DNA from 3 places in the Paenibacillus sp. GCM10027629 genome. Region 3 is predicted to be linked to each of the others. Evidence: riboswitches for the same ligand, from Rfam matches in the RefSeq annotation. Region 3 holds a riboswitch; each other region holds the start of a gene.
What was found. A riboswitch is a leader RNA that binds a small molecule or an ion and turns the genes downstream of it on or off. The one in region 3 is predicted to bind cyclic di-AMP.

Region 1 (4,252 bases), on a different contig from region 3:
TTTGCTGTCAGCATTTCGTTCGCGAAGTATACGCAGCCGTAACCTGTTGCTTCTGTTCTCGCCAAGCTTCCGCCGTAGATAATGCCTTTGCCTGTCAATACGCCAGCTTCGTAACCGCCGCGTAGGCGCTTGTATTGTCCGAACATATATCCGATTTCTCTTCCGCCAACGCCGATGTCTCCCGCAGGAACGTCAACGTCCGGTCCGATATATTTCGACAATTCGGTCATGAAGCTTTGCGTAAAGCGCATAATTTCGTTGTCGGATTTTCCCTTCGGATCGAAGTCGGATCCGCCTTTACCGCCGCCAATAGGTTGTCCAGTCAGGGAGTTCTTCAAGATTTGCTCGAATCCGAGGAACTTGATGATGCTGGCGTTAACGGAAGGGTGGAAGCGAAGTCCGCCTTTGTAAGGTCCGATCGCGCTGTTGAATTGTACGCGGAATCCGCGGTTCACTTGAACTTTGCCGTTGTCATCCACCCAAGGCACACGGAACGATACCATCCGCTCAGGCTCAACGATGCGCTCAAGAATGCCATGCTCCTTGTATTTCGGATGCTTTGCGAATACAGGCACGAGGGAATCGAGGATTTCTTTTACCGCTTGGTGGAACTCGCTCTCGTATGGGTTGCGTTTGATTACCAATTCATAAACCGATTGTACATATTCTTTTGCTGCCGTTTGATTTTGTTCTGGGATGGCCGTGATCACTGTTCAAACACTCCTTTATTAAATTTTGATTTACACTTTGTGTACGATGATTTGCATTTTATACTATACAAAATGACGTCATTTCTCCAATAGAAATTATTTTACAAAGCGATTAAATAGCGCTATCGCACTAAAGCGATAAACGGTAAAAACGTTTACATTACTATTACATAAAACATGTAATCGCTTCCGTAAAAAACAAAAAACCTGATCATCGTTAAGATGACCAGGTTTGCGCAAATATATAGACTATAACAATTCGCGGCGAAGCTCTTCAGCCGATTTCGGAGACAAATATCCAAGTGGAATATCGAATACTGTTTTCGCGCCAGTTGCACCCTCTTGGCTAAGGCGATGAGCCGCTCTAGCGTAAGCTACAAGTACGCTTGCCGTGAACTCAGGGTTGCTCTCAAGCTTGAGTCCAAACTCAATAATTTGCTTCGTATTCTCACCAGTTACACCACTGCGAATAACGAATCCGCCATGTGGCATGCCTTGGTGCTCAGCCTGAAGCTGCTCCTCGGAGATGAATGTCACGGTTGTGTCATAATCAGAGAAATAGTTCGGCATATTTACGATCGTCTCACGAATTTGGTCTTGGTTTGCACCTTCTTCAGCGACAACATAGCACTCACGCAGATGCTTCTCACGTGTAGTAAGCTCAGGCGTCTCACCCGAACGAATGCGGTCGATGACTTCTTGAACCGGTACAGTGTACTGTACGCCAGCTTTCACGCCTGGTACGCGACGGATCGCATCGGAGTGGCCTTGGCTAACGCCTTTGCCCCAGAACGTGTAATCTTTGCCTTCGGGAAGGATAGACTCAGCAAGAAGTCGATTAAGGGAGAATAATCCCGGATCCCAGCCTGTCGAAATAACGCTGAGGTTACCGCCTTCTTTCGCAGCTGTATCCACCGTGTTGAAAAATTCGGGAATTTTCGCATGCGTGTCGAAGCTGTCGATCGTATTGAACATTTTGGCGATGACAGGTGTCTGTTCTGGAAGATCTGTCGCCGAACCTCCGCACAGAATCATCACGTCAATGATGCCTTTATATTGCTCTGCAGCAGAGATATGCTCGAATTTGATACCTTCTGTCGCGATTTGATCTGGCTGTCTGCGCGTGAATACCGCTACGAGCTCCAAGTCTTGGTTCTGGCGAATCGCTTTCTCTACGCCTTTCCCCAAGTTACCGTAACCAACAATACCTACTTTAATCTTTTGCATTGATAAAGTCCTCCTCTAGGGTATTCCAATAATCTGCTTGTCCACCCTTTAAAGTATATAGATATATTACATTAAATGTAAACGTTATTGGTGAGAAAAAACCTCTATCGAGGTTCTTACTTTTATTAATACGACTTTGGTTAAAAAGAAACCCGCGATGTGTCCAATGGATGGACTTCGCGGGCTCCTCCTTATTATTCTACATCATCGTGATCTTGATTCCCGTCATTGTCATTGGTGTCATCAAAAATGTCCGAATTCGTCACTCTTGTTGCACCAACATAACGTTTCACATAATACGAATCGCTTAAGCTAGAAATTGTAATCCCTCTTTTGCTGGATGCATGTGCAAATTTATTCTCACCTACGTAGATGCCGACATGCGAGATGCCTTTACCGTTTGTATTGAAGAATACGAGATCTCCGGATTCAAGATCAGATTTTGCAACTTTCTTACCCATCTTGTACTGGGATCCTGATTGGTGTGGAAGTTTGACGTCGAATTGCTTGAAGATATACATCGTAAATCCAGAGCAATCAAATCCACTTGTCGATGTGCCACCGCTCAGATAGCGAGTGCCAAGAACATCCTTAACTTCTTTGTCAAGTTTGGAATCAGCAGCGAAAGCGCTACCAACAGAGACTGCCATTGTTAATGCAAGTGCCACGATCGTAGAGCTGAATAACTTTTTCAAAAGGGTAAAACTCCTTCCAACGCCTACGAGGTTAGCTAAGGGTTCGGTTGAAGGCTCCCTATGATCCCTTACTTGCAAGATCAATTCACCCAAAGATGGTTCCCCCGTTTCCTGGTGCGCAGGAACTCGGCTTCAATGATTTGGTGCACCGGATACAAGTGTCAATAATGACAAAATTGATTACAAACTTATTACAAAATCTTAACTAATTGTTATTCTACCAGACGGTCTGCTCTTTGACAAACCCTTTTTACGTTTTTATCCCTTTTTTTTGCGAAAAACAGCGAATAACCCGAGCTTCGCTAGGCGAAATTCGGGTTTATTTGTTACTTCTCATGACATTTGGACGAGTTTCAGCATTCTGAGCTTCCAGGGCGCTCGCTTAGATTTATTTCTTTTTCGGGGCCCCCGCAAAGTACCTGAATCAGCTTCGAAGCAATAACATCACTTTGTAGGGTTGAATTAGCATTTGCTCTGCCACAATTTATATTGTGCTGCAATACCCCATACCTTGACGATGGAGCGGACGAGATGATAGGTCTGATGAAGAATAATGGCAAGGAGTCCTGTCCAGATCCATGCGGCCGCTGTGAAAATTCCGCTTATCAATAACAGCAGTGCAAGTAATAGAAGGGTGATCCCCAGGATCATCGGCAGATTTTTGAGGGAGAGAAGCAGCCCTTGGAATACCCCGGCCTTGCTCACCTGTCCAAATTGCATAAATAAGAACAACTGGTGAATGATCCAAGCGAATACAATCCATCCGAAGATGATCGGGAGGAAGGATATCCCCAGGTGCTCTAGATCGTAGAGCTTCCATTCCTGATAGAAGTATGGAACTACCCAGTACGCGGGAGCAAGGATCAGCAGGTTCTCCAGCCAATAGAACAAGCAGACCGGCTTCCAAGCGTATTTAATGCCTTTGAAGAACAGGAGTCCTTTATCGTCTTGGTGATGAATAGAATAATAGAGTCCTGCGTTGATGAATGGGGTAATTAACATGCGAATCAAGAACAGCCCTGCGAGCATCCAGAGGTAATAATCGAGGATGTCCGTTTTCATAAGTTGGAACTGACTCTCAATCAGGAACATCTGCATACTCGTCTCGGTGGGGTGGGGATCCGGGTAGTGTTCCAGAATAGGGACCACGATGGCGTCGATAAATCGATAGAGGAAGAAGCCCCAGATCAGCTGGTACAAGAATAGAATGATGACGATATAAAAATGATGTTTGACGATGCTAAAACTTTCTTTAATATAGTTCATTCCGGGTTCACCTCACCATCCGAGTGCGTTCAAGATACTCTCGATCAGTTTCGCTGTGCTGAAATTGATTCGTGTTTTGACGGCCTCATCAATTTGGGCCTTCATATAGTTATTGATGCGTTTATTCTCGAGCACCATGGTGTCTTGCGGGTCAATCATGACCCAATCCAGCGGTGTCTTATGGGTGAGTGTATATTGAATCGTTGCTGATGCGCCGTCCCAGGTTCGCTTGACGGAAGTGCCGTCTTTGAACATGAATACGACAGGAACCTGCGGATAATCACCGCCTTTTTTACGAAGAATGACTTTGGATTCATACGCGGATGTTCCGTTATTTTCTACCTTCTTGGCGGT
Region 2 (4,252 bases), on a different contig from region 3:
ACGACGCGTGTTCCGCCCGTTACGGAGCTGAAGTCGCCACCCGCTTCCTTCATAACTGGCGCAGATTCACCGGTAATCGCGGATTCGTCTACCGTGGCGAGTCCTGCGATCACTTCGCCGTCCCCAGGGATCATCTCACCCATGGATACCACGACGACATCCCCCTTACGAAGCTCTGTCGCTGGCACTTGCTTCACGCCGCCGCCCGGCTGCACTTTATTCGCCATCACGTCGCTCTTCGTCTGCTTCAGTGCATTCGCTTGTGCTTTCCCACGCCCTTCAGCGATCGCTTCCGCGAAGTTCGCGAACAGGACGGTGAACAGCAAGACGATGAATACCGTTAAGTTAAAGCCGAAATTCGCTTCCGCGCCAAATGCAGATGGAAATAGCGTTAACAGCAGGACGATGAACGTACCTAGCTCTACCACGAACATGACCGGATTTTTGATCATGATCAGCGGGTTCAATTTGACGAAGCTCTGGCCTAGCGCATATTTCAATATATCTGAAGTTATTAATGATTTACGTTTCATGGTCGAATCCATGTTCTTTCACCTCGTTAAATGATCTCTACCCTAATGTCAGGAACTCTGCAATCGGCCCAAGGACGAGTACAGGCAGGAACGTCAATGCACCAATGAGAATGACCGTTCCGAGCAGCACCCCAGCGAATAGCTTGTTATCGGTGCGGAATGTCCCAATCGTCTCAGGCACCCATTTCTTGCGCACGAGTGAACCTGCAACACCGAGCAGTGCCACGATGGAGACGTATCGACCGAGGAACATCACAATCCCTGTCGTCATATTCCAGAACGGCGTGTTATCCGCCAAGCCCTCGAACCCGGAGCCGTTGTTCGCTGCCGATGAGGTGTACTCATAGAGCACTTGCGAGATGCCGTGGAACCCTGGATTCGTAATGGCACCCGATCCTAGATCGGTTAAGAACGCAATGGCCGTCGGGCCTAAGATGATCAACGGATGGACGAGAATCGCAATCGCGATCAGCTTCATCTCGTGCGGTTCAATTTTCCGACCTAAGAACTCCGGCGTACGACCGACCATTAAGCCTGCCAAGAACACCGCGAGGATCGCATACATCAGCATATTGACAAGCCCTACGCCATCGCCGCCGAATACCACGTTCAGCATCATGAGCGACATCGGTACGAGACCGCCAAGCGGGGTTAACGTATCATGCATATTGTTGACCGTACCCGTCGTTGCCGAGGTTGTCACGGTCGTGAATAGAGCGGATTGCGCAATCCCGAATCGTGCTTCTTTCCCCTCCATACTGCCTTGAGATGTGTCTGCACCGATCGTATTCAAGACCGGATTGCCGTTGCTTTCCGAGATATACACAAGACTTAGGAAAGCTGCGAACAAGATGCTCATGACAGCGAACACGATCCAGCCCTGCTTCTGATTCCGAGCGAATCGTCCGTACGTATAGGTCAGCGATGCCGGGATACACCACATCATCAACATTTCGAGCACATTCGTAAGTGGGTTCGGATTCTCGAATGGATGCGAGGAGTTCACTCCGAAAAATCCGCCGCCATTCGTCCCCAAATGTTTAATCGACTCGAGCGATGCTACAGGACCAATCGCGATCTGCTGCGTCTCGCCCGTAATCGTGTGCGCTTGAACCGTAGCGTCCAGCGTCTGCGGCACTTGGAGTCCAACGAGCACCAGTGTCATTACGATCGCCATTGGAATCAACAGTCTCGTATGGGCCTTCACGAAGTCCGTGAAGAAATTACCAAGCCCTGTGCCCTTCTTCGTTAATCCGCGGATAAAGGCAATCGCCACCACAATCCCCGTCGCCGCCGAAGTGAACATCATCATCATGATGACGATCATTTGCGAGAAATAGGATAAGCCTGACTCCCCACTGTAATGCTGTAAATTCGTATTGGTCATAAAGCTGATAATCGTATTAAAAGATAACGTCGGCTCCATATTGTCGATCCCGTTCGGATTGAGCGGCAGCCAGCGCTGTGTCAGCAAGACGCCGAACCCGATAAGCGTCAATACAAGGTTGGTTAGCAGTAAGCTAAGTACGTATCGCTTCCACGACATGTCGCCGCGGTTCTTCAGCCCGATCAGCCAAAAGATCCCTTTCTCCACCGGACCAAATATCCGATCACTCCGGTTCGGCTCATTCGAAAATATATGATAGATATACGTACCGAGCGGCTTCACGATCAAGAGCAGCAGCCCGATAACAATCACGATTTGCAGTAAATCCATTCCCCAGTTCATAGTCGATCTCCCTTTTCAACAACATTTTAATCAACGTGAAAAAAGTTAATTTTTCTCATTTCCCTTAAAAAAAGGCATAAAAAAAGAAGCCTGCGGGGGAGGTTATCCATCGCGGCTTCAATAATGGGCATGGCGAATCGCCATGCTGCGCACATATTGAATACGTTCAAGTTGCCTCTCTCGAGACGCTTACGAGGTTAGCTGTCGGATTCGGGCCTTGAGAGTCGCCCTACCTTAGCGCCGTACAAGACGGTGCCTCGGATTCACCCCGTGGTCAGCTCAGCTGACCGTTGGTTCCCCCGCTCTTTGCCTTAGCAAAGACTCAGCGTTAAAGACATGTAAAACATTTTTCATCGCTTCATCAATCTATTTCACATCATAACCACAGATCTATTTCGCATCTGCAGCCAACGTTCGTCTACACTTTCCTTCATCCTCTCTCATTCGCTTACGAGGTTAGCTGTCGGATTCGGATGGTGAGAGTCACCCTACCTCGGTACCGTTGTACCCAGGATTCACCCCACATGTTCCTGCTCTCGCTCTCACACGAGCCACAGGTTCATGACTTATTTGGTTCCCCCGCTCCTTGCACATGCAAGGACTCAGCAATGTTCATGAATCGTATCATACTCCTCGTGTTGCAACTTGTAAAACCTTAAATTGGTTTGAAATGGAATCTGAAAATACTGGAAATCGTCATGAAAGCGTTATGAATGATATGAATCTCTCGAAACCTCCTATTTTCACGCGATAGATCACTTTCGCGCGATTTTCCAGGATGAATGTACAGGGTGCCCAGCCATCTTATGTCATTCACCGCAGTGAAATCCCGCAGTCCTCTTTTTATTAACGGAACACTTCGGCAGCAAAAAAATCTCCCTCTGATCAACAGTGTGTACACTGCCAACCAAAGGGAGAGCTTTAACCTTTACATTTCACCTTGCCGCACACAAAAAAAGCCAACCCTCTTCACCGAAGGTTAGCTTCTCTCCACATTTATCTATAGAATAATAGATCAATCACTTTGAACACGGCCATCGCAAGCACGAATGCAATCGGAATCGTCACGATCCAAGAGATGACAATACGACCTGCTAGGCCCCATTTTACCGCCGAAAAACGCTTCGCGGAACCTACACCGAGGATCGCTGAGGTAATCGCATGCGTTGTACTAACGGGCAAATGCGCTAGCGTTGCCGTCATAATAATAGCAGCTGACGATAAATCCGCTGCAAAACCGTTAATCGGTTCGATTTTGAAGATTTTCGTACCCATCGTTTTAATAATTTTCCAACCGCCGACAGATGTACCGAGTGCCATCGCTGTTGCGGCCGAAATTTTAACCCATAACGGAACATCCAAATTATCTTGTATTCCTGCTGAGACAAGAGCGAAGGTAATGATCCCCATCGCCTTTTGCGCATCATTCGTCCCGTGCGTATAAGACTGAAGCGCTGCCGTCATAATCTGCCCTGTGCGGAAGCCTTTATTGACCGAATGCGGACTCATTCGACCGAAAATGAGCTTCAGAATCGTCATCACGATATAACCAAGAGCAAATGCAATAAGCGGTGAGAAGATAAGTCCTTCTACGATTTTCGTAAACCCGGCATAGTTCAAGCTGTCTGAACCCGCTCCTATAAAGACTGCACCCGCGAGTGCACCAATGAGTGCGTGAGATGAGGACGAAGGAATTCCGAACCACCAAGTCACAAGGTTCCAGATGATCGCGGCGATTAAGGTCGCTATCACAATCTCTACCCCATTATCCAGCTTGGAGGGGTCTGCGACGCTTCCCCCGATCGTCTTCGCAACCCCGGTAAAGGACAAGGCACCGATGAAATTCATCGTTGCTGCGAGCAGAATCGCATGCCGCGGCTTGAGTGCACGCGTCGAGACAGATGTCGCGATGGCATTCGCCGTATCGTGAAATCCGTTAATAAAGTCAAATGCTAGAGCTAATAAGATAACAATACCTAAAACGATCATT
Region 3 (4,252 bases):
GTGCGAATCTTCGAAGCAGCGATTGAAATATTCGCGGAGAAAGGCTATGCGGCATCTTCAACGAGCGAGATCGCCCAGCGGGCTGGCGTCGCGGAGGGAACGATATTCCGCCACTTTAAGACCAAGAAGGACCTGCTGCTCTCGATCGTCACACCGGCCATGGTGAAGCTGCTTGCCCCCTTTCTTCTGAGAGAGTTCAAAGATGTCCTCTCCAGAGATTACGATAGCTTCGATCAGCTCCTTCGGGCACTGATCGACAATCGCATTACTTTCCTGCAGCAGAATCGCAGCTTGTTCAAAATTGTGGTGCAGGAATTGCCCTTCCACCCCGATCTCCAGAAGCAGCTGCAGCAGCTCGTCTTCAACGAGATGAAGGGACGATTCGAGAGAATTATTCATAAGCTGCAAGGCGAAGGAAAGCTGATTGATCTCCCCTCCCTCACCATTATGCGGCTTAGCGCCTTCTCTATCTTGGGCTATGTACTGTTCCGTTCCATCTTGGAGCCCCAAGAAGGATCAGATTGGGATGACGCACTGGAACGTGAAGCCACGATCCAATTTATTATGAAAGGGTTGGCACCTTAACAAAAGACGGGCTGCTTCCCAGCATCACTCTGAGAAGCCACCCGTCTTTTATTTTACCGTTATGATGTTATTGATTCACAGCCTTCATCGCTGGCTGCGACGCCGCCGAACGGCTTGCCTTCTGCGGGAATTGCGGCAGCTCATTCACCGAGACAATCGCATCTGTCTTCTTCTTCGGCTTCTTCCAATATGCTTCATTCCCCGGCAGATCATCGAACCATGACGCATCCTTCGGACAAGGCAGCATCATAAATTTACCGTAATGGTCATCTCTCGATTGATGATACTTCAAGTAAGCTTTTCCTTTCTCAATCGCGAGAATTTCGATTTTACCGGATGTATGACTCATCGATAGTCGGATTCTTTTGCCGAGGCCGGATGTCTTCGCTTTGGCTTCTTCAACGAGGCGATACACCTGTTCGAGCGGCAGGACAAAATCCCGATTTCCCGCAACAGGGCGGTTAACGAAGAAGTAATATGGCGTGACCCCCGCCCAAGACAACTTATCGAGCAATTCCGCTAAGACATCAGCGTTATCATTAATGCCCCGAAGGATCGGGGTCTGATTCACGACGATCGCTCCAGCTTGATGTAACGCCTCAAACCCTCGTCTTGCTTCAGGCGTTATTTCACGCGGATGATTGATATGGGCCATCACATAGATCCGGCGATCACTATTCGAGAATGTCCGAATGGTATCGAGCAGCTCCTCATCCTCATAGATGCGCATCGGGTTGAACACGGGAATTTTGGAGCCGAGCCGAATAATCTTCACATGTTCAATGTCTCGCAATTGCTCAATAATCATTTTCAATTTGGGTGTTGCCAGAATCAAGCTATCTCCGCCTGTCAGGAGCACATTGTTAATCTCCGGATGCTGCCGAATATATTCGATGCCCGGACTCACATCCGACATCGCTTCTTTTACATCATTACGGAACAGACGTTTACGGAAGCAGTACCTGCAGTACGCACCACATACCTCGGATACGATGAGCAGAGCCGTCGTCTTATACTTATGCTGACAACCCGGAACCACGTAATTCGTGTCCTCATCGGACGCATCCCATCTACCGTATTCGGATAATTCTCCCTCATTCGGGATTACCAATTTCTTAATCGGGTCATTCGGGTCGTTCCAGTCAATCAGCTTCAAGTAATAATCATTCACGCGAAATACGAACTTCTCCGTTATTTGCTTCAACTTCGCCCGTTCTTGCTCCGGGATCTCCACAATTTTATCGATATTCGTGATATATTTCGGCTGTGCCATATTGTTGTTCCTCCTTGAAAGTCAGATTTATGGTAACGCTGTGTCCCTCCTCTCGTTCTTCAACATAAAAAATGACCCGCAGTCCGCAAGCGTAAGCATGTGCTTCGTCCTTGCAGGCAACCGGGTCACTCTCGATTAGACGCAAAAAGACCCGGTTCAACGGGTCAGGGGTGCGGAAAAAGTGTCTATGATTGACCCATCCACTGCTGACGAGGTTAGCTGTCGGGCTCGGGAAAGATGGTTCCCTACAATACATCCTTGATTCGCCCCTAAAAATTGGTTCCCCCGCTTTCCGATCTCATATCCGGAAATTAAGCGTATTTCCATTTTACAACAATTTATCTTAGACAGTCAAATATTAAATTATCGTATATTTCAAGAAGTCACATTTCAACCTAATTGGCGCCGGAAATGCTGCGGTGTCGCATGGTAGACCTTCTTGAACATTTTCGCAAAATAGGAGAAATTGCTGTATCCCAGCGATTTGGCAATATCCGAAATCGGCATCGACGATGTAGCGATTAATTCCTTTGCTACCTTCATCCTTTCATTCAAAATGTAATCCGTGATCGATTCGCCCACTTCACGCTTGAATAGCCTGGACAAATACGCAGGATTCAGATGCACATACTCCGCGAGCTGTTCTCTTGTAATCACTTCGCTCAGATGATCGGCGATGTAACGTTGAACTTGTTCAATCACTGAATCGTTCTGATGCAAGGAATGGGACACCAGCCCGATGAGCTTCAATGCCCAAGCATGCATCTGATCCAGTGTTCGAGGTGCGGCCCCGTTCAATTGCCCCTGCCCCTCATGCAGCAGTTCATGCGCAGACACCCCATTCTTGTGCAGGATGTAATGAATCATCTGAAGAAATCCATGATTGAATGCCTGCAGTGCGCTCGCAGATAGTCTTGCGTCCGACCGGAACGCTGCAATACACCGCGCCAGCTCCTTCTCGATCTCTTCCCGCTTCCCCTGCTCGATCAGAATCGTCCAAGCAGTGAAGAGCGGCAGCTTCATCATGCCGGTCTTCTCCCGGTTGCGCAAGAAGTACACTTGATTGGATTTGTGCAAGTTGTTGTATTCCAGCTCGAGCAATTCATGATACATCTCGCTCACGTTAAATAACGAAGTGACTTCCCCAATATAGCAAGAGATCTGACAATTGAAGTACTGCTGACAAGACTGAATATACTCCTGGCACGCCTCGGACAGCCCTGCACTTCCGCTATGCCCCTCGTCCAAATAACGAATCACGACATTCACGCCCTGACGTGTCTGAATGACAACCCCATTCGCCTCATGCAGCAGCAGCTCGGACGCCCCCTTCCGAATGGCATACTCCATCATTTCTTCATCTCTTGTACTGAACTCCCGTTGCCATGCTTCAACACTAATAAGAAGAGGTAAAATCTTAATATCCGGCTTGAACGTCAGATCATGCTCCTCGAGCAAACTCTGCACATTGGTCGGTGTACAGGTAATGCGATTCGAGAGTACGTCATTCCAGAATTTATCGGCAATGAGCGGCTTCTTCTTCGTCCAGAGATCATAATAGGGCTTGTATTGTTCGCGCAGCTGCAGCAATTCCTTCTCCTGCTCAATCGATTGCAGCATCTTGGCCAAGGTCGACTGCAGCACTTCATATTCCACAGGCTTGAGCAAATAATCGAAGCTATCGAGCTGGACCGCTCGCTTCACGAAGCTGAAATCGGCATGTGCTGTCAAGAACACCGTCTCGGTCGCAGGCGAGTGTGCATTCACCCATTCAAGCAGCTCAATACCCGTCCCCTTCGGCATCTCGATATCACAGATGAGAATATCGATCGGTGTACGTTCGAATACCTTCATCGCTTCCCGCATGTTATAGGCTTCATGGACTTCCGATACTTGCAGCTCCTCCCAATTCACACCGCTCTTAATCCCCAGCACAGCATAAATCTCATCATCCACGATCAGCGCTCTATACATCGTTACCCCTCCCAAGGTCCACTATCATAAGAACTGAACTGCGTAAGCGTGCGATAAGGAAGTACAAGCCTCACTTTCGCGCCGGCACCCGGCTCATTCGCGAATTCAAGCACTGCCGCTTGCCCGAAAATATGTTTCAATCGATGATGCACATTCCAGATGCCGAGATGCTCATCCTGCGGCTGCGTGAAGTAACTTCCATTCTGCAGCGATTCAAGCGCCTCTTCAGGAAACCCGCTTCCATTATCCACAATGACGATTTCATATAAATCTGGCTCTGCTAAGCGAGCTATACGAATCTCCATGTGAAACGGACGATCCATAAAATCAAACCCATATTTGATCGAATTCTCAATGAAAGGTTGGATTAGCAGAGGCGGAATACAGGCTCTATCCAGTCCTTCCGCAATATGGTACGAA

Region 1: another riboswitch for cyclic di-AMP. It lies ahead of ACFQZR_RS27585 (C40 family peptidase); the one in region 3 lies ahead of ACFQZR_RS25825 (KamA family radical SAM protein).
Region 2: another riboswitch for cyclic di-AMP. It lies ahead of kdpA (potassium-transporting ATPase subunit KdpA); the one in region 3 lies ahead of ACFQZR_RS25825 (KamA family radical SAM protein).

Annotation. Positions count from the first base shown of each region.
Region 1 covers NZ_JBHTGZ010000020.1:42,678-46,929, forward strand. The annotation lists gene gdhA (NADP-specific glutamate dehydrogenase) at 1-707, opposite strand, end outside; gene ACFQZR_RS27580 (diaminopimelate dehydrogenase) at 960-1,937, opposite strand; gene ACFQZR_RS27585 (C40 family peptidase) at 2,132-2,632, opposite strand; cyclic di-AMP (ydaO/yuaA leader) riboswitch at 2,638-2,774, opposite strand; gene ACFQZR_RS27590 (carbamoyl transferase) at 3,095-3,898, opposite strand; gene ACFQZR_RS27595 (M1 family metallopeptidase) at 3,911-4,252, opposite strand, start outside.
Region 2 covers NZ_JBHTGZ010000010.1:30,862-35,113, reverse strand. The annotation lists gene kdpB (potassium-transporting ATPase subunit KdpB) at 1-545, opposite strand, end outside; gene kdpA (potassium-transporting ATPase subunit KdpA) at 571-2,250, opposite strand; cyclic di-AMP (ydaO/yuaA leader) riboswitch at 2,433-2,600, opposite strand; cyclic di-AMP (ydaO/yuaA leader) riboswitch at 2,693-2,880, opposite strand; gene ACFQZR_RS19630 (inorganic phosphate transporter) at 3,259-4,252, opposite strand, start outside.
Region 3 covers NZ_JBHTGZ010000017.1:30,312-34,563, reverse strand. The annotation lists gene ACFQZR_RS25830 (TetR/AcrR family transcriptional regulator) at 1-585, shown strand, start outside; gene ACFQZR_RS25825 (KamA family radical SAM protein) at 653-1,858, opposite strand; cyclic di-AMP (ydaO/yuaA leader) riboswitch at 2,048-2,186, opposite strand; gene ACFQZR_RS25820 (response regulator transcription factor) at 2,249-3,832, opposite strand; gene ACFQZR_RS25815 (sensor histidine kinase) at 3,835-4,252, opposite strand, start outside.